Regions from separate parts of the Streptomyces sp. NPDC052301 genome, predicted to be linked through region 1. Evidence: riboswitches for the same ligand, from Rfam matches in the RefSeq annotation. Region 1 holds a riboswitch; each other region holds the start of a gene.
What was found. Region 1 has a riboswitch for thiamine pyrophosphate ahead of thiC (phosphomethylpyrimidine synthase ThiC). Riboswitches for the same ligand answer to the same signal wherever they lie in the genome.
Positions count from the first base shown of each region.

Region 2: it holds a riboswitch for thiamine pyrophosphate, as region 1 does, so the genes downstream of both, thiO (glycine oxidase ThiO) here and thiC (phosphomethylpyrimidine synthase ThiC) in region 1, are expected to answer to the same signal.
Region 3: it holds a riboswitch for thiamine pyrophosphate, as region 1 does, so the genes downstream of both, ACIHEJ_RS38140 (purine-cytosine permease family protein) here and thiC (phosphomethylpyrimidine synthase ThiC) in region 1, are expected to answer to the same signal.
Region 4: it holds a riboswitch for thiamine pyrophosphate, as region 1 does, so the genes downstream of both, ACIHEJ_RS27185 (thiamine ABC transporter substrate binding subunit) here and thiC (phosphomethylpyrimidine synthase ThiC) in region 1, are expected to answer to the same signal.

Region 1 covers NZ_JBIUBE010000011.1:201,303-206,343, reverse strand. Annotated here, with positions in the region: gene ACIHEJ_RS28825 (metallophosphoesterase) at 1-658, shown strand, start outside; gene ACIHEJ_RS28820 (hypothetical protein) at 840-1,703, shown strand; gene thiC (phosphomethylpyrimidine synthase ThiC) at 1,827-3,611, opposite strand; TPP riboswitch at 3,604-3,781, opposite strand; gene ACIHEJ_RS28810 (YibE/F family protein) at 3,863-5,041, shown strand, end outside.
Region 2 covers NZ_JBIUBE010000004.1:365,161-370,201, forward strand. Annotated here, with positions in the region: gene pknB (Stk1 family PASTA domain-containing Ser/Thr kinase) at 1-1,394, opposite strand, end outside; gene ACIHEJ_RS12655 (thiazole synthase) at 1,499-2,293, opposite strand; gene thiS (sulfur carrier protein ThiS) at 2,297-2,497, opposite strand; gene thiO (glycine oxidase ThiO) at 2,512-3,672, opposite strand; TPP riboswitch at 3,670-3,781, opposite strand; gene ACIHEJ_RS12670 (hypothetical protein) at 3,835-4,185, shown strand; gene ACIHEJ_RS12675 (NAD(P)/FAD-dependent oxidoreductase) at 4,218-5,041, shown strand, end outside.
Region 3 covers NZ_JBIUBE010000022.1:60,153-65,193, forward strand. Annotated here, with positions in the region: gene ACIHEJ_RS38130 (dihydrofolate reductase family protein) at 1-47, shown strand, start outside; partial or broken gene ACIHEJ_RS38135 (NAD(+)--rifampin ADP-ribosyltransferase) at 114-326, shown strand; gene ACIHEJ_RS38140 (purine-cytosine permease family protein) at 392-1,792, opposite strand; TPP riboswitch at 1,782-1,877, opposite strand; partial or broken gene ACIHEJ_RS38145 (ABC transporter ATP-binding protein) at 1,970-2,517, shown strand; gene ACIHEJ_RS38150 (peptidylprolyl isomerase) at 2,919-3,416, shown strand; gene ACIHEJ_RS38155 (cytochrome P450) at 3,704-4,942, opposite strand.
Region 4 covers NZ_JBIUBE010000010.1:118,701-123,741, forward strand. Annotated here, with positions in the region: gene ACIHEJ_RS27180 (ABC transporter permease) at 1-570, opposite strand, end outside; gene ACIHEJ_RS27185 (thiamine ABC transporter substrate binding subunit) at 615-1,688, opposite strand; TPP riboswitch at 1,771-1,879, opposite strand; gene rlmN (23S rRNA (adenine(2503)-C(2))-methyltransferase RlmN) at 1,903-3,009, opposite strand; gene ACIHEJ_RS27195 (hypothetical protein) at 3,399-3,815, opposite strand; gene ACIHEJ_RS27200 (YceI family protein) at 4,032-4,682, shown strand; gene ACIHEJ_RS27205 (phosphatidate cytidylyltransferase) at 4,764-5,041, opposite strand, start outside.

The sequences.
Region 1 (5,041 bases):
CGGCGTCATCGACCTGGTGATGCGGCTGTCCGCCGAGGCCGCCGCAGCCGGCGGCTACTGCAAGGCACTCATGGGCAACCACGAGCTGCTGCTGCTCGGCGCGAAACGGTTCGGCGACACGCCCGTCAACTCGGGCGCGGGCACCGCCACCTTCCAGGCGGCCTGGCTGCTCAACGGCGGCCAGAAGACCGACATGGACCGCCTTCAGGACCACCATCTGCAGTGGATGGCCCGCCTCGACGCCATCGAGGAGGTCGACGGCTATCTGCTCGTGCACTCCGACACCACGGCCTACCTGGACTACGGCGACTCCATCGAGGCGGTCAACGACACCGTCCGCGAGACCCTCACCCGTAACGACGCCGACGAGTGCTGGGACCTGTTCCGCAAGTTCACCAAGCGCTTCTCCTTCCGCGACGAGGGCGGTGCCGACGCCGTGCGCTCCCTCCTCGATACGTACGGCGGCACCCGTATCGTTCACGGTCACAGCCCGATTCCCTACCTGCTCGGTGAGGTCGGCTCCGAGGACGACGAGGAGGGCACCGGCCCGGTCGTCGACGGACCCCACGTCTACGCCGACGGGCTCGCCATCGCCATGGACGGCGGAGTGACCATGGCCGGAAAGCTGCTGGTCCAGCAACTTCCCCTGGATAACTGACCGTTCCCGGGGCAGGCGTCCCCCGGCGGAGTACACGCAGGCCGGAACGCAATTTCCGGCATTCCCCTGTCACCACGTGCCGTCACGGCTCTACCATCGGCTTATCCGTAGCAGGCTCCCCTCCGTTTCTGCCCGACGGCTCGCCGGCGTGCGAGCCCCAAGCCCTACGGAGCATCGGGGGATGCACATGAACAGCGTTCCGCAGCACCTGCAGAGCGAGGACCGCCAGGAGTTCGAGCGGGTCCTCGATGAGGCGCTGCGCTCCGCACCACACCGACCGGAACTGGCCGCTGTCGGACAGCGGCTCAACCCCGAGCAACTGCGCACCATGGCACTCAACGCCTCCGCTCTGATCACGGCGGCCGCGGCGGCCGAGTACCAGCACTATGTGAAGGTCCGTGAGGAACTTCGCCACCCGGCTATGGCCGCCCCGTCGACCACCGACACCTCCCCTGTGTCCGACCCCGGCTCCACCATGGCGGGGCTCGCCGGCACCCTCGGCGAGGCCGCCGAGAGCACCGGCGCGGGTGCCATCGCGGTCATCGCCGTCCTGGCTCCCGTCCTCTCCGGCACCGCGGCGGCGATCTTTCTGCTCGTGGGCTACATCCTGAAGATGCTGGCCCCCGGACAGACCTTCGCCCAGACCATGCTCACCGCCGGCTGGGTGTTCGGCGGTGTGACCGCGGCGGCGATCCTCGTCGCCGCCGTCGGGCTGCTCCTCACCGCGCTGCGCAACAACAGCTCGGCTCAGGCGCAGTCGGTGGACGCGGCGCACCAGGAGCTGAGAAGGGCCCGGGACGCCTGGCGGGACGCCCTGCTGGAGCGCGGCATCGTGCCGTTCCTCCGCGAGGCACTCGCCGAGCCCGATCCCGCCGCCCTGCACCGCACGACCCCGACGGCCCCGACCGGCCGCATGCCGCGCCTGGGCTACGACCGCCCCGGCTTCAGCAGCCCCGACGACGGCACCGCCTCCGGCCGGCCGAGCTTCACCAGTCCGGACTACTCGAGCCCGGACTTCGGCGGCCCGGAGCACCAGCCCGAGTGACGGCTAGTGCCCCGGTGCGGCATGAGCCCCGGCCGGGCGTGCCACACGACCGGCCGACCTGGCCCGCGCTTCCCGTCGTGCCGTCGCGCCGACTGGAAGACGCGGACCGTTTACGCCCGGACCTCAGTCCGTGATCGGCAGGTAGACCCGGTTCCCCGCCTCGGCGAACTCCTTCGACTTCTGGGCCATGCCCGCCTCGATGTCGGACCGGCTGCCACCGTGCTCGCGGCGGATGTCCTGCGAGATCTTCATGCTGCAGAACTTCGGACCGCACATGGAGCAGAAATGAGCCGTCTTGGCGGGCTCCGCCGGGAGCGTCTCGTCGTGGAACTCGCGTGCCGTGTCCGGGTCGAGGGCGAGGTTGAACTGATCCTCCCACCGGAACTCGAAGCGGGCGTCGGACAGTGCGTCGTCCCACTCCTGGGCACCCGGGTGTCCCTTGGCGAGGTCGGCTGCGTGCGCCGCGATCTTGTAGGTGATGACGCCGGTCTTGACGTCGTCCCGGTTGGGCAGGCCCAGGTGCTCCTTGGGCGTGACGTAGCAGAGCATCGCCGTGCCCCACCAGGCGATCATCGCCGCGCCGATGCCGGAGGTGATGTGGTCGTACGCCGGCGCGATGTCCGTGGTCAGCGGGCCGAGCGTATAGAACGGAGCCTCATCGCAGATCTCCTGCTGAAGGTCGATGTTCTCCTTGATCTTGTGCATCGGGACGTGGCCCGGGCCCTCGATCATGGTCTGTACGTTGAAACGCTTGGCGATGCGGTTGAGTTCCCCGAGCGTCCTCAACTCCGCGAACTGAGCCTCGTCGTTGGCGTCCGCGATCGAGCCGGGCCTGAGGCCGTCACCGAGCGAGTAGGTGACGTCATAGGCGGCGAGGATCTCGCAGAGCTCCTCGAAGTTCTCGTACAGGAACGATTCCTTGTGGTGCGCCAGGCACCATGCGGCCATGATCGAGCCACCGCGCGAGACGATGCCGGTCTTGCGGTTGGCGGTGAGCGGCACGTACGGCAGCCGGACGCCCGCATGGACGGTCATGTAGTCCACGCCCTGCTCGGCCTGCTCGATGACGGTGTCCTTGTAGATCTCCCAGGTCAGTTCCTCGGCCTTGCCGTCGACCTTCTCCAGGGCCTGGTAGAGCGGCACCGTGCCGATGGGGACGGGGGAGTTCCGCAGCACCCACTCACGGGTGGTGTGGATGTTGCGGCCGGTGGAGAGGTCCATGACCGTGTCGGCGCCCCAGCGGGTCGCCCAGGTCATCTTCTCGACCTCCTCCTCGATGGAGGAGGTCACCGCGGAGTTGCCGATGTTGGCGTTCACCTTCACCAGAAACCGCTTGCCGATGATCATCGGCTCGATCTCCGGGTGGTTGACGTTGGCCGGCAGTACGGCCCGGCCCGCCGCGATCTCGTCGCGGACCACCTCGGGAGAGACGTTCTCCCGGACGGCCACGTACTCCATCTCCGGCGTGATCTCACCTCGGCGGGCGTACGCGAGCTGCGTCACCGCCTGGCCGTCACGGCCCCGGCGCGGCTGGCGCGGCCGTCCGGGGAAGACCGCGTCCAGATTCCGCAGGCCGCCGCGCGGCGAGGTGTGCTTGATCCCGTCGTCCTCGGGACGGACGGGACGGCCCGCGTACTCCTCGGTGTCGCCACGGGCGATGATCCAGTTATCCCGCAGCGGTGGCAGACCCCTGCGGACGTCGGTGTCAACGAGCGGATCGGTGTACGGGCCCGACGTGTCGTACAGCGTGACCGACTGCCCGTTGGTGAGGTGCACCTGACGGACCGGCACGCGCAGGTCGGGGCGCGATCCCTCGACATACGCCTTGTGCCAGCCGATGGACTTCCCGGCCTCCTGGGACGTGTCGTCCTGAACAGAGGCAGGCGTGCGTGCGTCCTTGTTGGTCATCAGACCTACTCCCTACGCCGGCATTACCCGGTAACAGGTTCGGCGGTCGACGCAGCGGTTTCCGTCGTTCGATGTTGTGCGTGGACCCTCGCTGGTTCCACGTGAAACATCGCTTCTACGGAGGTCAGCGCCCTCTCAGCCCGGTGCTCCGAGCTCCCGCGTGTGCAAAGGTGCCTCCACGCTAGCGTCATGTGTGGCGCGGTGAACAGTGGGCCCCCTGCCGTTGTTGCGATGATCTGGCGGTGACCAGGATGGAGCAGTACCCGTACCAGCCTCCCGAACCGCGCCATCGGGAAGGCTCAGCGCGGGACGAAAGCGACGCGCAGACGTCCGGGCACGCGCAGACGTCCGGGCACGGGCATGCGCACGGCCACAGCCACAGCCATGGGCCCGCAGCGCCCGTCTCCCGGCACCTGCGCAAGGTGATCGCCGCAATCCTGGTCCCGTTCACCGTGGCGGTGGTGGCCGGTCTGATGGTGCTGTGGCCCGGGGGAGCGCCCTCGCACAAGCGCACCGGCGTCGGCTTCGACCGGCAGACACAACAGGCCACGGTGACCAGGGTGGTGGAGGTGAGCTGCAAGTCGGTGAACGCCTCCGGTGGCACCTCGACCGGTGACACCTCCACCGCCGAGGGCACCTCGGCGGGGCAACAGGCCGACGGCACCTGCAGGAAGGCGACCGTCCGGGTCGACACCGGCAAGGACCAGGGCCGTACGTTCACCGAGATCGTGCAACCCGACCAGTCCCGGCAGTTGCACCAGGGTGAGAAGGTCGTGGTCGCCTACGAGCCCTCGGCGCCCAAGGACCTCCAGTACGCGGTGACCGATGTGAACCGGAAGTTCCCCATGGCGCTGCTCGCCGGGATCTTCGCGGTCGCCGTCGTCGTGGTGGGCAGGATGCGCGGTGTCATGGCACTCGTGGCACTGGCCGTGAGCTTCCTGGTGCTGACCCTGTTCATCCTGCCGGCGATCCTGCAGGGCTCGAACCCGCTTCTCGTGGCGGTGGTCGGATCGAGCGCCATCATGCTGATCGCGTTGTACATGTGCCACGGCCTGTCGGCCCGTACGTCGGTGGCGGTGCTCGGCACGCTGATCTCGCTGTCTCTGATCGGCGTGCTCGGCTCCCGGTTCATCGGCTGGGCCGCGCTGACCGGCAACACGGACGACAACACCGGGCTGATCCACGGCCTGTATCCGTCGATCGACATGAGCGGTCTGCTGCTGGCCGGCGTCATCATCGGTTCGCTCGGCGTCCTGGACGACGTGACCGTGACCCAGACGTCAGCCGTCTGGGAGCTGCACGAGGCCAATCCGACGATGGGCTGGCGCGGTCTGTACCGGGCGGGCATCCGCATCGGCCGCGACCACATCGCGTCGGTGGTGAACACCCTCGTCCTCGCCTACGCCGGTGCCGCGCTGCCGTTGCTGCTG
Region 2 (5,041 bases), on a different contig from region 1:
GCCAGCGGCCGGCCGGCCACGTCCGGCACGTTCACCATCTCCGGGCCGAGCGAGATCGTCAGCGTCACCGAGTCGTGGTCCCGGATCCGGGCGCCCGGCGCCGGATCACTGCCGATGACCGTGCCCCGCCCGACCGTGTCGTTGTACTCGCGCTTGACCCGCCCGGCCTCCAGCCCGGCCGCCTTCAGCCGTGCCCTCGCCTGTGCCTCGGTCTTCGACAGCAGCGGCGGCACCTTCGTGAACTGGCCGGAGTTGATGTACCAGACCCCGGCACCCAGGCCGAACACCAGCAGCACGGCGACGACGACCGCCGGCATCAGGCGCCGCGGCCTTCGGGCCGGCACGGGCGGGGCCTGGAGCCGGCTGGTGCGCTGGACGCCGTCGGCTGGCTCCTCCCCGCCCACGGGCAGTGGGCGGGACGAGGGTCCCCCCGCGCCGGCGAAGCCGAGCACGGGGGAGGTCAGCGAGCGCGGAATCACGCTCGTCCGGTCCTCGGCGTTGTCATGGTCCGCGGTCAGCGCCTGCGGCGGCAGCGCGTCCAGCTGTGCGTCGCTCAGCGCCTCGCGGGCCGCGCGCACCAGGGCGAGCAGCGCCACGGCGTCCTGCGGCCGGGCGTCCGCGGTGCGCGCGGCGGCCGCCGCGACCAGCTCGTCCAGCTCGTACGGCAGCCCCGGCACCAGCGCCGAGGGCGGCGGCACGTCCTCGTGGATGTGCTTGTAGAGCACCTGCGCGGGGGAGTCCCCGGAGTGCGGCTTCCCGCCCGTCAGCATCTCGTGGAGCACGACACCGCACGCGTACACGTCGACCCGCGGGTCGGCGGTGCCCTGCTCGATCTGCTCGGGCGCCAGGTACGACACGGTCCCGAGCACGGCACCCGTCGTACTGGTCACCGTGTCCACCGACCGCACCAGTCCGAAGTCGGCGACCTTGACCCGGCCGTCGTCCCCTATCAGCACGTTCTCGGGCTTCATGTCGCGGTGCACGAAACCGGCCCGGTGCGCGGCACCGAGCGCGGCCAGCACCGGCTCCAGGATGTCCAGCGCGGCCCGCGGCTGCAGCGCGCCGCGCTCCCGCAGCACGTCCCGCAAGGTGCACCCGGCGACGTACTCCATCGCCAGATACACGTACGACCCGTCGGTGCCCTGGTCGAAGACCTGGACGACGTTGGGGTGGGCGAGCCGGGCGACCGACTTCGCCTCCCGGATGAACCGCTCCACGAAGGAGCCGTCGGCCGCGAGCGTCGGGTGCATCACCTTCAGCGCGAGGACGCGGTCGAGGCGGGTGTCCAGGGCCCGGTAGACCGTGGCCATCCCGCCGACCGCGATCCGTGCGTCGACGCGATAGCGGCCGTCGAGCACCTGCCCGACGAGGGGGTCCTGAAGGGTCGTATCCACGCAGGGGAGTCTACGAGGGGCGGCCGACAGTGCCGCGCGTTGCGCCGTTCGAGGAGCGGAATGCAGCAGAGCTGTGACTCTCGTGCGATCTGTCTCTCATGTGATCAGAAGGCCGGGCGTTCGGGGTCCAGGTGGGCGAGGCCCTCCGTGGGGGAGGAGGCCTCGGCGAAGTGCCGTCGCGGGATCCGCCCCGCCAGCCGGGCCAGCCGGCCCGCCTCCACCGCGTGCCGCATCGCGGCGGCCATCATCTCGGGCTCCTGCGCGCGGGTGACGGCGGAGGCGAGCATCACCCCCGCACAGCCCAGCTCCATCGCCAGCGCCACGTCCGAGGCCGTGCCGGCTCCCGCGTCCAGGATCACCGGCACGCGCGCGTGCTCCACGATCAGCTGGAAGTTGTGCGGGTTGCGGATCCCGAGCCCCGACCCGATCGGCGAGCCCAGCGGCATCACGGCCGCACACCCGACGTCCTCCAGCTTCCGCGCGAGCACGGGATCGTCGTTGGTGTACGGCAGCACCGTGAACCCGTCGTCCACCAGCGTCTCGGCCGCCTCCAGCAGTTCCACCGGGTCCGGCAGCAGCGTCCGCTCGTCGGCGATGACCTCCAGCTTGATCAGGTCCGTGCCCAGCGCCTCCCGGGCCAGCCGGGCGGTCAGCACGGCCTCCCCGGCGGTGAAGCAGCCCGCCGTGTTCGGCAGCACCCGGATGCCCAGCCTCTGCAGCACCGACAGCACCGAGCCGTGCACGGACGGGTCGACCCGGCGCATCGCGACCGTGGTCAGCTCCGTACCGGAGGCGAGCAGCGCCCGCTCCAGCACCTCCAGGCTGGGCGCACCGCCCGTGCCCATGATCAGCCGGGACGAGAAGGTCGTACCCCCCAGCTCCAGGGAATCGTCGGCCATGGCTCAGCCTCCTTGCACGGCGGTGAGGACTTCGACGCGATCACCCTCCGCGAGCGCGGTGGACGCCCACCGCGCACGCGGGACCACGGTCTCGTTGACGGCCGCGGCCACCCCGGAGGGCGCCGGGGTCAGGGTCGTCACGAGCGCGTCGAGAGCGGTGCCCGGGGTGATCTCCCGGCGCTCCCCGTTGACGGAGATCGAGATGGTGACGGACATGCTCATGCGGACTGCTCCAGAAGTACGGCGCCGAAGCGCTGCGGCGTGAACGGACGGGCCTCCTCCGGCAGCGCACCGCCGGCCAGCACCTCCGCCATGACGTCCCCGGTGACGGGCGTGAGCAGCACCCCGTTGCGGTAGTGCCCGGTGGCCAGCAGCAGCCCGGCCAGGCCGGACGGACCCAGCAGCGGCGCGTTGTCGGGGGAGCCGGGGCGCAGCCCGGCCCGGGTCTCGGTGAGCGGCAGCTCGGTGATGCCCGGCACCAGCTCATGGGCGTCGCGCAGCAGCTCGTACACGCCGCCCGCGGTGACCGTCGTGTCCCAGCCCAGCTCCTCGCTGGTGGCGCCGACGACCAGCTCGCCGTTCTCCCGCGGCACCAGATAGACCTGGCTGCCGCGGACCACGGCCCGCACCGTCCGGCTCAGGAACGGCGCGAACCGGTTCGGCACCGTCAGCCGCAGCACCTGCCCCTTGACCGGCCGCACCGGCGGCAGCAGGGCCTCGGGCACACCCGCGAGCCGCCCGCTCATGCTGCCGGCCGCGAGCACCACCTGCCCGGCGCGCAGCTCGGTGCCGTCCGCCGTGGTCACCCCGGCGGCCCGGCCCGCCACCACGTCCAGCCGCTCGGCCCACGCCCGGTGGAACACCACTCCGGTCCGCTCGCACGCGGCCACCAGGGCCGCCGCCAGCCGGCGCGGGTCGATCTGGTGGTCGCCGTCGGCCCGCAGCCCACCGCGCACCCCGGGCGCCAGCATCGGCTCCAGCCGCCGGCACTCCCGTCCCGACAACCACTCGGAGTCGAGCCCGCAGCGCTGCTGCAGGGCGTGCAGTTCGCGCAGGTGGGCGCGGTCGTCGGCGTCGAGCGCGACCGCGAGGGTGCCGCTGCGGCGATAGCCGAGGTCGTGTCCGGTCAGCTCGGTCAGCTCGGCCGCGAAGTCCGGATAGCGGCGGGCGGACTCCAGGTTCAGGGCGAGCAGCCGCTCCTCGCCGTAGTGCAGTTCGGAGACCGGGGCCAGCATCCCCGCCGCGACCCGGGCGGCCCCGCCCCCGGGATCGGGGTCCACCACGGCCGTGGCGAGCCCGCGCTGCGCGGCGCGCCAGGCCGTGACCAGGCCGATGATTCCGCCCCCGATGACGAGGACGTCGGGCGTACGTGACGGCATGGGCGTCCAGCCCCTCCCTTCGCCGGCATGACCCGGATCAGGTTCGTACGGTCGGAGGCCGCCAGCCTCCCTCTCAGCCCGGTGCGTCCGGGCTCCCGCGAGTGCTTGTACGGTGGCCACCCTAGCTCGCCCCGCTCATCACCCGTAAGGGAGCCCCTCGCCGTGACCCGCTCGCTGGACGGACTGATCCTCGCCCCCGTGGCGGACCAAGCCCCAGGTCAGGTGGGTACCGGCACCCGGTTCGCGTACCACGAGAAGGACGGCGCGATCTGGGCCGAGTACGCGGGCGGCGACGTCGTACGCGGCCATCTGGTCGGCACGCGCGCGGGGGACCGGCTCGACTTCCGGTACGTGCAGCTGAGGACCGACGGCACGACGGCCTCCGGGCACTGCCTGTCGACGGTCGTCGAGCTGCCCGACGGTCGCGTGCGACTCGAGGAGGACTGGCAGTGGGAGTCGGGGCCCGGTAGCGGGACGAGCGTTGTGGAACAGGTCACCGAGCACGCCCCCTGACTGACTGTCCGTCACGTGTCTATGGTGATCGGGTGAGCGAGCAGACAGCGGAACAGGGCACGTCACAGGCGCGGCGCGCGGTCGTCGTCGGCGCGGGCATGGCCGGGGTGCAGACCGCGGTCGCCCTGCGGGAACAGGGCTTCACCGGCCCCGTCACCATCATCGGCGCCGAGCCGCACCAGCCGTACGACCGGCCGCCGCTGTCGAAGGCCGTCCTGCTCGGCAAGGCCGAGGACTCCGCCTTCGAGGTCGACTTCGAGTCGCTCGGCGTCGAGCTGCGGCTCGGCTGCGAGGTGCTGGGCGTACGCCCAGCCGCGCACGAGCTGGACACCGAGGCGGGACCGGTGCCGTACGACGTGCTGGTCCTCGCCACCGGCGCCGAACCCGTCACGCTGCCCGGCACCGAGGGCGTGCCCGGCGTGCATCTGCTGCGTACCCTGGACGACGCCGAGCGGCTGCGGCCGGTGCTCGCCCGGCAGCACGACGTCGTGGTCGTCGGCGCCGGCTGGATCGGCGCCGAGTTCGCCACCGCCGCGCGCGAGGCCGGCTGCGCGGTGACCGTCGTGGAGGCCACCGACCGGCCGCTCGCCGGCGCCCTGCCCGCCGAGGTCGCCGCCCCCATGGCCGCCTGGTACGCGGACGCCGGCGCCGATCTCCGCACCCACGCGCGTGTGGAACGCGTCGATCCCGGTGCGGTGGTGCTCGACGACGGCACCCGGCTGCCCGCGGGCGCGGTGGTCGTCGGCATCGGCGCCCGCCCCGCCACCGCCTGGCTGGCCGGCTCCGGCATCGCGCTGGGCGCGCACCACGAGGTCCTCGCCGACGATCACCTGCGCACCAGCGCGCCCGACGTGTA
Region 3 (5,041 bases), on a different contig from region 1:
TGCCGAGCCCGGGCGGCGTGACGCACCACCTGTTCTGGCGAAGGTGACGCGAGGGCCCACCCCAGTTCGGACTGCGCCTGCGAGGGGGCGTGGGCCCTGCCCTGTGGTTCCCCGTGGTGGAGCCGACCGGCGATCTCGAGGACGATCCCAACATCACCGACAAGAAGTTCCCGGGCAACCCCACTCGCTCCTATCGCACACGCGAGCCGGTACGCATCGTCTCGGAGCTCAAGGGCTGGGCCGGTCACTCCCCGGAGCAGATCAAGGTCATGTCGGACGGGCTGGCCGGCCTTCGCCGCCGCGGCGTCGCCGCGATCCTGGACTGACGAGAGCCGCCGCTCTTGAGGAGCGGACGAGGATCAGGACGGCCACGCCGTTGTATCGACAGAGGTCAGGCCCGGGGCCGTACACGCAACGGCGCGTAGACGAGCAAGGCCGCGAGGAACGCCACGGGGTAGGCGAGGTCGGCGCCGTGCAGGGCCCGGGCGACCGGGCCCACGTACAGGCTGGTGCTCATGAACGGCACCGCAACGGCGAAACCGACGATGAACGCCGTGAGAGCCGGCCACCACGGCTGCGACTCCGCCTCTTCCGCCGTCAGGTCGATCGGGCGGCCGCCGCGCGCCCGCGCGCGGACCACCCAGTCGACGATCACGACCGCGACGAACGCGGGGATCCAGTAGCCGACGAACAGCAGTACGTTCTGGAAGCGGGCGGTGGTGTCGGCGGCGTGCATCCACAGCACGAGCGGGAAACCGAGCACCGCGGCGAGCCCGGCGGCCACCGGCCGCGGCAGCCGCACGCCGACGGTCTGCAGCGCCAGTGACCCGCTGTAGTCGTTCATGGCGTTGCTGCACAGGGCCGCGAGAGCGACGGCGAGGAGTCCGAACGCGCCGAGCGCGCCGCCGCCGAGCAGCCGGTCCACGCCCCGGGCGGTCTGGTCGGTGAACTGGGCGGCGCCCCACAGGCCGAGCGCCTGCACCGCCACGAAGGACACGCCGACACCGAGCAGGGTGTACCAGAACATGCGCGGACGGGACGCCGTCCGGGGCAGGTAGCGGCTGAAGTCGCTGGCGTACGGGGCCCACGAGAGGGCGAGACTCAATGCGACGGTGCAGGTCAGAACGAACGCACCCGCCCGGTCGGCGCCGTGCACGGTCGCGGCCGTCGCGGGCTGGGTGCCGTGCCCGAGTTTCACCGCCAACGCGACGAGCGAGGCGGCGAGCGCGAAGGTCATCACGGTCTGCAGGCGGTGGATCGCCTCGTATCCGATCACGCCCAGCGCCCCCTGGGCCGCCAGCATCACCAGGACCCCCAACCAGAACGGCCAGCCGAACAGCTGGGCCAGCGCGTCCCCGCCGAACAGACCGATCAGCGCGTCCCAGGCGATCGACGACAGCCACTGCAGGGTGCCCGGCAGAGCGACGGCCCGTCCGAAGGCCAGCCTCGCCAGCGGCAGCTGGCCCGCCCCGGTCTGGCTGCCCCAGGTCCCCAGGTAGGCCGTGGGCACCGCACCGAGCAGGGTGCCGAGCACCACGGCGAGCAGCGCGGTGGCGAAGTCCAGACCGAGGACCGCCCCGACCGTGCCGGTGAACACGCCGGTCATCGTCAGGTTGGGGGCGAACCACACGGTGAACAGGCGCCGGGGGCTGCCGTAGCGAGCGTTCTCGGGCACCGGCGTGATGCCGCGCGCCTCCACCCGCAGATCGCCGGGGGCCGTCGGCATCCGGCCGTCGAAGACCCGCCGCGCCTCGGCGACGGCCGTCTCTTCATGGGCATACGGCAACGACATACGACATCCCTCCGCCAGTCCTAACTGGTTCAGGTTCAACGGGTGTGATCTCAGCCCCCGTGCGGGGGCACCCCGTGTCCAGGTACGCCGGCCAGAATAGCCCGGACCGGTGACCGGTTCCTGCCGGGACGGGACGGGGCGTGTGGCACCGCGCGACCACGGACGCGGGACGGCCGGGCGGCGAGCCGCTGCATCGGCGGAGTCTTCCTCGGCATGAAGCAGCGGCTGGGCCTCGCCACCGTCCTGATCGGGGACCCACCCGTGCTCATGTTCGACGAGCCGATCAACGGCATGGACCCGGAGGGCGTGCTCCGGGTGCGCCCGCTCTTCCGGCGCCCGCCGACGAGGGGCGCACGGTCCTCCTCTCCAGCCACCTGATGTCAGAGATGGAGAACACCGCCGACCAGTTGGTCGTCATCGGCCGGGGCCGCCTCTTCGCCGCAGCCGGTACGCGACTTCGCAGCCCGTAGCACCGGCAGCAGCGTTCTGGTGGGGACACCGCACGTCGCCGAGATGGCAGCCGTGCTGACCGCGGCGGGCGCCTCGGTCGAGCCGGTGGGCGCGGCCGACGCCGGCTCGCCGGGTCCGGGCTCCCAGCGGACCGGATCGGGGCGCTCGCCTTCGAGAACGCCATCCGGCTGAGCGAGCTGACCACCCGCGCCGCCTCCCTGGAGGCGGCCTTCATGGAGCTGACCGCCGACAGCGTCGAATACACGGCAGGAGAGCGATGGTGTCGGCCGCCTGGAGGCGCCTGGTCCAGAAGTGGAGCCCGGGACCCGGGTCCCTGGGCTACACCGCCACGGTCTCCGGCTCGTGCCTCGTGTACGCGCTCCGGCCGTCGGTCACCGTCGCACTCGCCGTCTTCGTCGTGCGACACCGCGACGTACGAGGCCTGCCTGCAGGGCGCGCACGTCGTGCCCTGCAGGCTCCTGACCGGTGGGAGTGGCGGTCACGGCAGGGCGTCACCCGAGCCGGAACCGGAACGTCGTCCGGGCTCGTCCCGCACAGGGCGCAGCCGCGTCCGGCCGTACGATCGCACCGCACCCGGAGCTCAGCTCATCCGGCACGTGCGATGAACGGGGCCCCTTTCGGCGTGTCCGGCAACAAGGGTGACAGGATGAACCCCATGAGCAACGTCTACTTCGACATCAGCATCAACGGCGCCCCGGCCGGCCGCATCGTCTTCAACCTCTTCGACGAGGTCGTACCGAAGACCGCGCGCAACTTCCGTGAACTGGCCACCGGCCAGAACGGCTACGGCTACGCCGGCTCGGGCTTCCACCGCATCATCCCCCAGTTCATGCTGCAGGGCGGTGACTTCACCCGCCACGACGGCACCGGTGGCAAGAGCATCTACGGCGAGAAGTTCGAGGACGAGAACTTCGAGCTGAAGCACGACCGCAAGTACCTGCTGTCCATGGCGAACGCCGGCCCCAACTCCAACGGCTCGCAGTTCTTCATCACCACCGTCCTCACCCCCTGGCTCGACGGCAAGCACGTCGTCTTCGGCGAGGTTGTCGAGGGCCAGGACCTCGTCGACCAGATCGAGTCGCTGGGCTCGCAGTCCGGCGCCCCGAAGGGCAAGGTGGAGATCGCGGCCTCCGGCGTCGTCGAGGGCAGCTGAATCGGTCCCCTCACCCGGGTCCGGTTCGCCGAGGGTCGCGCCGTAATGATCTCCGGCGTCCCGGCCGGCCGGCCGGGACGCCGCTTGCGCGACGACGACTCCCGCAGCCGGATCGCCTTCCTGACGATGCTGCGCCGTATCGGACCCGCCCGCGGAGCCGGCCCCGCTGAAGCGGTGCTTTCGAGGAGGCTGTCCGATGCGGTGCTGCGGGGGCGCAAGAGTCCGAGGCGGCTTCTCCGGCAGGCGCGGAAGGCCGGCGTCGGGCTGTCGCCGGCTCGTGCCGCTCCTCAGCGCCGGACCGGGCGCTGAGGGCGGACCGGGAGCGCTTCGACGCTGTTGCCGATGAAGCTGCGCTGGCGGGGGAGTCGGCCCTCGGGGACGGCGAGGTCGAGGTCCGGGAAGCGGGTGAAGAGCCGTTCCAGTGCGATCGTGGCCTCGAGGCGGGCGAGCGGGGCGCCCACGCAGTAGTGCGCGCCTTGGCCGAAGGAGAGGTGCCGGGCCACGCCGGGCCGGGTGACGTCGAAGCGGTCGGCGTCCGGGCCGTGGAAGGCCTCGTCGCGCCCGGCGGCGGTGTAGCCGGCGAGGACCGGGGTGCCCTGCGGGATCACGGTGCCGCCGAGGGCCAGGTCGCGGGTGGGGTAGCGGAAGGGGAACCAGCTGACCGGGCCGTCCCAGCGCAGTGTTTCGTCCACCACGTCCGACCAGGTGGCCCTGCCCTCCAGGACCAGTGCCAGCTGGTCACGGTGGGTGCACAGCGCCCGTACGGCATTGCTGATCAGGTTGAGGGTGGTCTCATGGCCGGCGACCAGCATCAGGCGCATCGTACCGATGAGTTCGGCCTCGCTGAGGCGGTCGCCGCCGTCCTCGCGGGCGGCTATCAGGGCGCTCGTCAGGTCGTCGCCGGGGGCGGCCCGGCGGGCGGCCGCGATCGTGCCGAGCAGCTCGACGAGTTCGCCCACGGCGGCCATCACCTCCGCCGGGGTGGTGTCGGTGGCGATGACCACCGTGTAGGTCAGGTCGTGCAGCCGGTCGCGGTGCTCGGGGTCCACGCCGAGCAGCTCGCAGATGACGCTCAACGGGAGCGGGAGCGCGAAGTGGGTGCGCAGGTCCGCGATGCCGTCCGGGTTCTCGGCGGCGGCCCGGCCGAGGTCGTCGAGGAGGCCCGCCGTCAGCTCCTCGATGCGCGGCCGCAGCCGTTCCACCTGACGGGCCGTGAAGGCGTTGCCGACGAGGGAACGCAGCCGGCGGTGATCGGCGCCGTCGGCGGTATGCATGCCCTGGGCGTTGGCGAAGACCCGCAGCGGCCAGTCGGCGGGGATCGTGCCGTCGTTCAGAGCCGGGCAGTGGCGGGCGTCCTTGGCCACGTCGGGGTGGGCGAGGAACTCCTTGAGCGCGTCGTGTCCCAGGACGACCGCTGCGGGAACCCCGCCGGGCAGGACGACGTCCGCGACGGGCCCCCGGGCCCGCAGGCGGGCGTTCAGGGCGTGCGGGCAGCCGCCGCCGGGGTCGACGACGTGAGCGGGCACGGAAGCGGGGGTAGGGGAGGACAAGCGGGACTCCTGACCGTGTGAACGAATACCCGGCAACAGTGCGGTGTCGAGCACCGGTTGTACAAGTCCGTCCCG
Region 4 (5,041 bases), on a different contig from region 1:
GAACACCATCAGCGCGGCAGCGGCCACGGCGGGCGCGAGCGCGGGCAGGGTCACCTTCCGCCAGGCTCGTACCGGCGAGGCGCCCAGCATCCGGGCGGCCTCCTCCTGGCGGGGGTCGAGCTGGGCCCACAGCCCGCCCACGGTCCGTACGACGACCGCGTAGTTGAAGAAGACGTGGGCCGTCAGGATCGCCCACACCGTGGTGTCCAGCCGTACGCCCCACAGCTGGTCCAGCAGCCCGCCGTGCCCGACCAGGGCCAGGAAGGCGCTGCCCGCGACGACGGTCGGCAGCACGAACGGCACGGTGACCACGGCCCGCAGCAGCTGCTTGCCGGGGAAGTCGAGGCGGGCGAACACGTAGGCGGCGGGCAGCGCGAGCACCAGGGTCAGCGCGGTGGAGGCGAGCGCCTGCCAGGTGGTGAACCACAGCACGTGCCGGATGTCCGGCTGCATGACCACGTCCGCGATCCGCCCGAACTGCCAGGCGCCGTCGACCTTCAGCCCGCGGGCGACGATGGCGGCGACGGGCCAGGCGAAGAACAGCGCGAAGAACGCGACGGGCAGGGCCATGAGCCCGAGCCGCGCCGCGCTCCCCGTACGGCCCTTCCGGTCCGCTACTTCAGTACGAGCGAGGTCCACGACTTGACCCACTGGTCACGGTTGGCGGCGATCCTGCCGGGCGCCATGGTCTCGGGGTGCCGGGCGGCCGGGCCGTACTCGGTGAACTCGGCGGGCACCTCGGCGCCCCGCACCACCGGGTAGACGTACATGTTCAGCGGCATGTCCTCCTGGAACTCCTTGGAGATCAGGAAGTCGATGAACGCCTTGGCACCCTTGGGGTTCCGCGCGTTGCCGAGCAGTCCGGCGAACTCGATCTGCCGGAAGCAGGTGGCGGTGGCGACGCCGGTCGGGGCGGTGCCGGGCCGCTTCTTGGCATAGAGCACCTCGGCGGGCGGCGAGGAGGCGTACGACACCACGAGCGGGCGGTCGCCGCCGGCCTTCTTGCCCCCGGTGGAGCCGGAGAACTCCTGGGAGTAGGCCTGCTCCCAGCCGTCGACCACCTTGACGCCGTTGGCCTTGAGCTTCTTCCAGTAGTCCTGCCACCCGTCGTCCCCGAACTGCGCGGCGCTGCCGAGCAGGAAGCCGAGACCGGGCGAGGAGGTCGCCGCGTTCTCGGTGACGAGGAGGTTCTTGTACTGCGGCTCGGCCAGGTCGGCGAAGGTCTGCGGCGGGGTCAGCTTGTGCTTGCTGAACCAGGCCTTGTCGTAGTTGACGCAGATGTCGCCGTAGTCGACGGGCGTGACCCGGTGCTCGTCCTTGTCCAGTTGGTACGGGGCGCCGACCTTGTCGAGGCCCTTGGCCGTGTACGGCTGGAACAGCCCATTGTCGAGGGCGCGGGAGAGCAGGGTGTTGTCGACGCCGAAGAAGACGTCGCCCTGCGGGTTGTCCTTGGTCAGGATGGCCTTGTTGACGGCCTGGCCGGCGTCGCCGTCGTCGAGGACCCTGAGCTTGTAGCCGGACTGCTTCTCGAAGTCGCGCTGCACGTTCTTGGAGACGGCCCACGAGTTGTGGCTGACCAGGGTCACGGTCCTGGAGTCCGCGGACGACTTGCTCTCGACGGAACCGCACGCGGACAGGCTGATCAGGCCGAGCCCGACCGCCACGGCCACGAAGGTCTTGTTCTGCACTGGATGTCCTCCTGGGGTTGGCCAGGAAGAGACGCGGCCCTGCCCGGCCTTCCCAACGAAGAGGCCGGGCAGGGCGCAACAGCTTGAGTGATGACCGAACTCCCTACCCAGAATGACCTGGGCGAGGTTCAGAGGGTCTGCGGCCCTGTCCGCCGCACTCTCAGCGCTGTGGCGCTCCCCTGTCGGAATATGAAGATGTGTGGACCCGGCAAGATTACCGCTCGGTGGCCGCGAGCTGACCACAGGCTCCGTCGATCTCCTGACCACGGGTGTCCCGGATGGTGACGGGCACACCATGGGCCGCGATGGCCTCCACGAACGCCTTCTCGTCCTCGGGCCGCGAGGCGGTCCACTTCGAGCCCGGCGTCGGGTTCAGCGGAATGAGATTGACGTGCACGGGCTTGCCCTTGAGCAGCCGGCCGAGCCGGTCACCGCGCCACGCCTGGTCGTTGATGTCGCGAATGAGCGCGTACTCGATCGACAGCCGCCGCCCGCTCTTCTCGACGTACTCGAACCCGGCGTCCAGCACCTCGCGCACCTTCCACCGCGTGTTCACGGGGACGAGGGTGTCGCGCAGCTCGTCGTCGGGGGCGTGCAGGGAGATCGCGAGCCGGCACTTGAAGCCCTCGTCGGCGAACCGGTGGATGGCCGGCACGAGCCCGACGGTGGACACGGTGATCCCGCGCTGGGACAGACCCAGCCCGTCCGGCGTGGGATCGGTGAGCGCCCGGATCGCACCGACGACCCGCTTGTAGTTGGCGAGCGGCTCACCCATCCCCATGAAGACGATGTTGGACAGCCGCGCGGGCCCGCCGGGCACCTCTCCGTCCCTGAGCGCCCGCATCCCGTCGACGATCTGGTGGACGATCTCGGCGGTGGACAGGTTCCGGTCCAGCCCGGCCTGCCCGGTGGCGCAGAACGGGCAGTTCATCCCGCATCCGGCCTGCGAGCTGATGCACATGGTGACCCGGTCCGGGTACCGCATCAGCACGGACTCCACGAGGGTCCCGTCGAACAGCCGCCACAGCGTCTTACGGGTCGTCCCCTCGTCGGTGGACAGATGCCGTACGACGGTCATCAGCTCCGGGAACAGCGCTTCCTGCAGCCTGCCGCGCGACCCGGCGGGGATGTCGGTCCACTCCTCCGGGTCGTGCGCGTACCGCGCGAAGTAGTGCTGCGAGAGCTGCTTGGCACGGAACGGCTTCTCCCCGACCTCGGCCACGGCGTCCTTGCGCTCGGCGGGCGAGAGATCGGCGAGATGCCGCGGCGGCTTCTTGGCTCCGCGCGGGGCGACGAAAGTGAGTTCTCCGGGTGCAGGCATAACCCTTCCAGTGTGGCAGATCAACTCTGGGGACCCAGGCCAGAGCGGGGTGCGGGTGGTCACCCGCGGGTGCCTACTGTCAGCGTTGGTCTGCCTCGCACGGCCCAGGGACGGCCCAGGACTCGGTCAGCCGTCGGCCGGATGTGTCCGGGTGGCGGCGCTCTCGCCCGTCATTCCACCTGCTCCGGAGCGACCGGGAGCTGTTCCCTGCAAGGCCACGTGAAGGTGCGGTCGGGTTCGAGATGGGCGTCGCCCCAGTGAATGGCAGGGATGCCGGTCTTTCGGCGTGCCCGATCCGCATGCGCATCGAGGGGCCCGGTTCGGTGCCACACCGGGCAGGGCCCACAGATCGTTGCCGGTCTTGCGGATCAGCGGGACAGCGTCGGCTGTCAGGCGAGGCTTTCCAGGCCGAGCTTGGCCAGGCGCGACCGGATGGCGCTGGGCTTGCGGCCGAACTGCTTCCCGAGGGTGTCGTAGTCGCGCTCGCCCTGCTGGTAGAGCACGAGGAGGCGTGCGTCGTCCTCCGCCGACCAGGGGTTGCCCATCTGCGGGTAGCGAGCCCGCAGCTCTTCCGGCGACTCCCGCCGCCTGCCGGACTCGCCCTGAGGACAGACGGAGTCGATGATGTCCAGCGGGAACCCTGCGACGTGGGTGCCTGCGAGCCAGAGGTTCAGGTGGCCGTCGTCGAAGGTGATCCGGTCGGCTTGGACCGTGACCGCTCGGCGAAGGACGTCGCTGTCGTCCGGATCCTGCTGGTAGTCGGTGAACGCCAGACGGAACGCTGTGCGCACGGTGGATTCCCCCATGCGGTCATTCTGGCGTGGCCTCGGCAGATGCGGGAGATCGTTTTTCGCCCATGCCCGCGGCACGGACCCGCACCGCGCGGGCTGCGGAGGGCGCCCGACGGCATGCCACGCGACACGCTCACGCCACCGGTGAGCTGTGAAGTTCTGCTGACGAACGGTCGGGTTTCCTGGTCGGGGCTTGTCGCGGGCTCCGGCCCTCGCGTAACCAGATGAGCCATGAACCTTTTCGGCCGCAACTCCTTCCACCGACGCACGCAGCCGTCCGCCGCCCCCGTGGCGACCGCCGCGCCGGCGGGCACCGGTACCGCCGTACTGCCCGATCCCGGCCTGGCGGACCTCACCGGCGAGTGGCTGATCGATCCCGCGCACAGCAGGATCGGGTTCTCCGTGCGGCACGCGATGGTGACGACGGTGCGCGGTGCCTTCGCGGAGTACGAGAGCCGCCTCTATTTCGACGGCCGCGACCCGGTCCGTTCCCGCGCCGACATCGTGCTGTACACGGCCAGTGTCGACACCGGTGTGGAACAGCGGGACGCCCATGTGGTCGGCCGGCAGTTCCTCGATGCGGCGACCTACCCGCGGATGACCTTCACGAGCACGTCCGTGGGCCTCGCGGGCACCGACGTCTACCGCATGACCGGCGATCTCACCATCAAGAACACCACCCGCCCCGTCGATCTGGAACTCACCTACATCGGCCATGTGACCGACGCCTTCGGTGACGAGCGGGTCGGCTTCGACGGCACCACCACCATCAACCGGACCGACTGGGGTCTCACCTACGACGCCCGGCTGGCCCAGGGCGGGACCATGGTGAGCGAGAAGGTGCGCCTGCAGTTCGACATCGCCGCCATCCGCGTCACCTGAGGCCGCCCTACCCGGCCGGCCACGACAAGGGCCCCCGTCCTGCACCGAGGACGGGGGCCCGAAGCCGTGCGAACACGCGGGTCAGGCGGAGCCTACGAAGATCACCAGCAGCAGCCACACCACCGGCGCCGTGGGCAGCAGCGAGTCGAGCCGGTCCATGATGCCGCCGTGGCCGGGGAGCAGGGTGCCCATGTCCTTGATGCCCAGGTCACGCTTGATCATGGACTCGCCGAGGTCACCCAGCGTGGCGCTCGCCGCGACCGCGAGGCCCAGCAGCAGGCCCTGCCACCAGGTGCCGTCGTCGATGAGGAACTGCATGCACAGCGCGCCCGCGACCATCGCGAACAGCACCGCGCCCA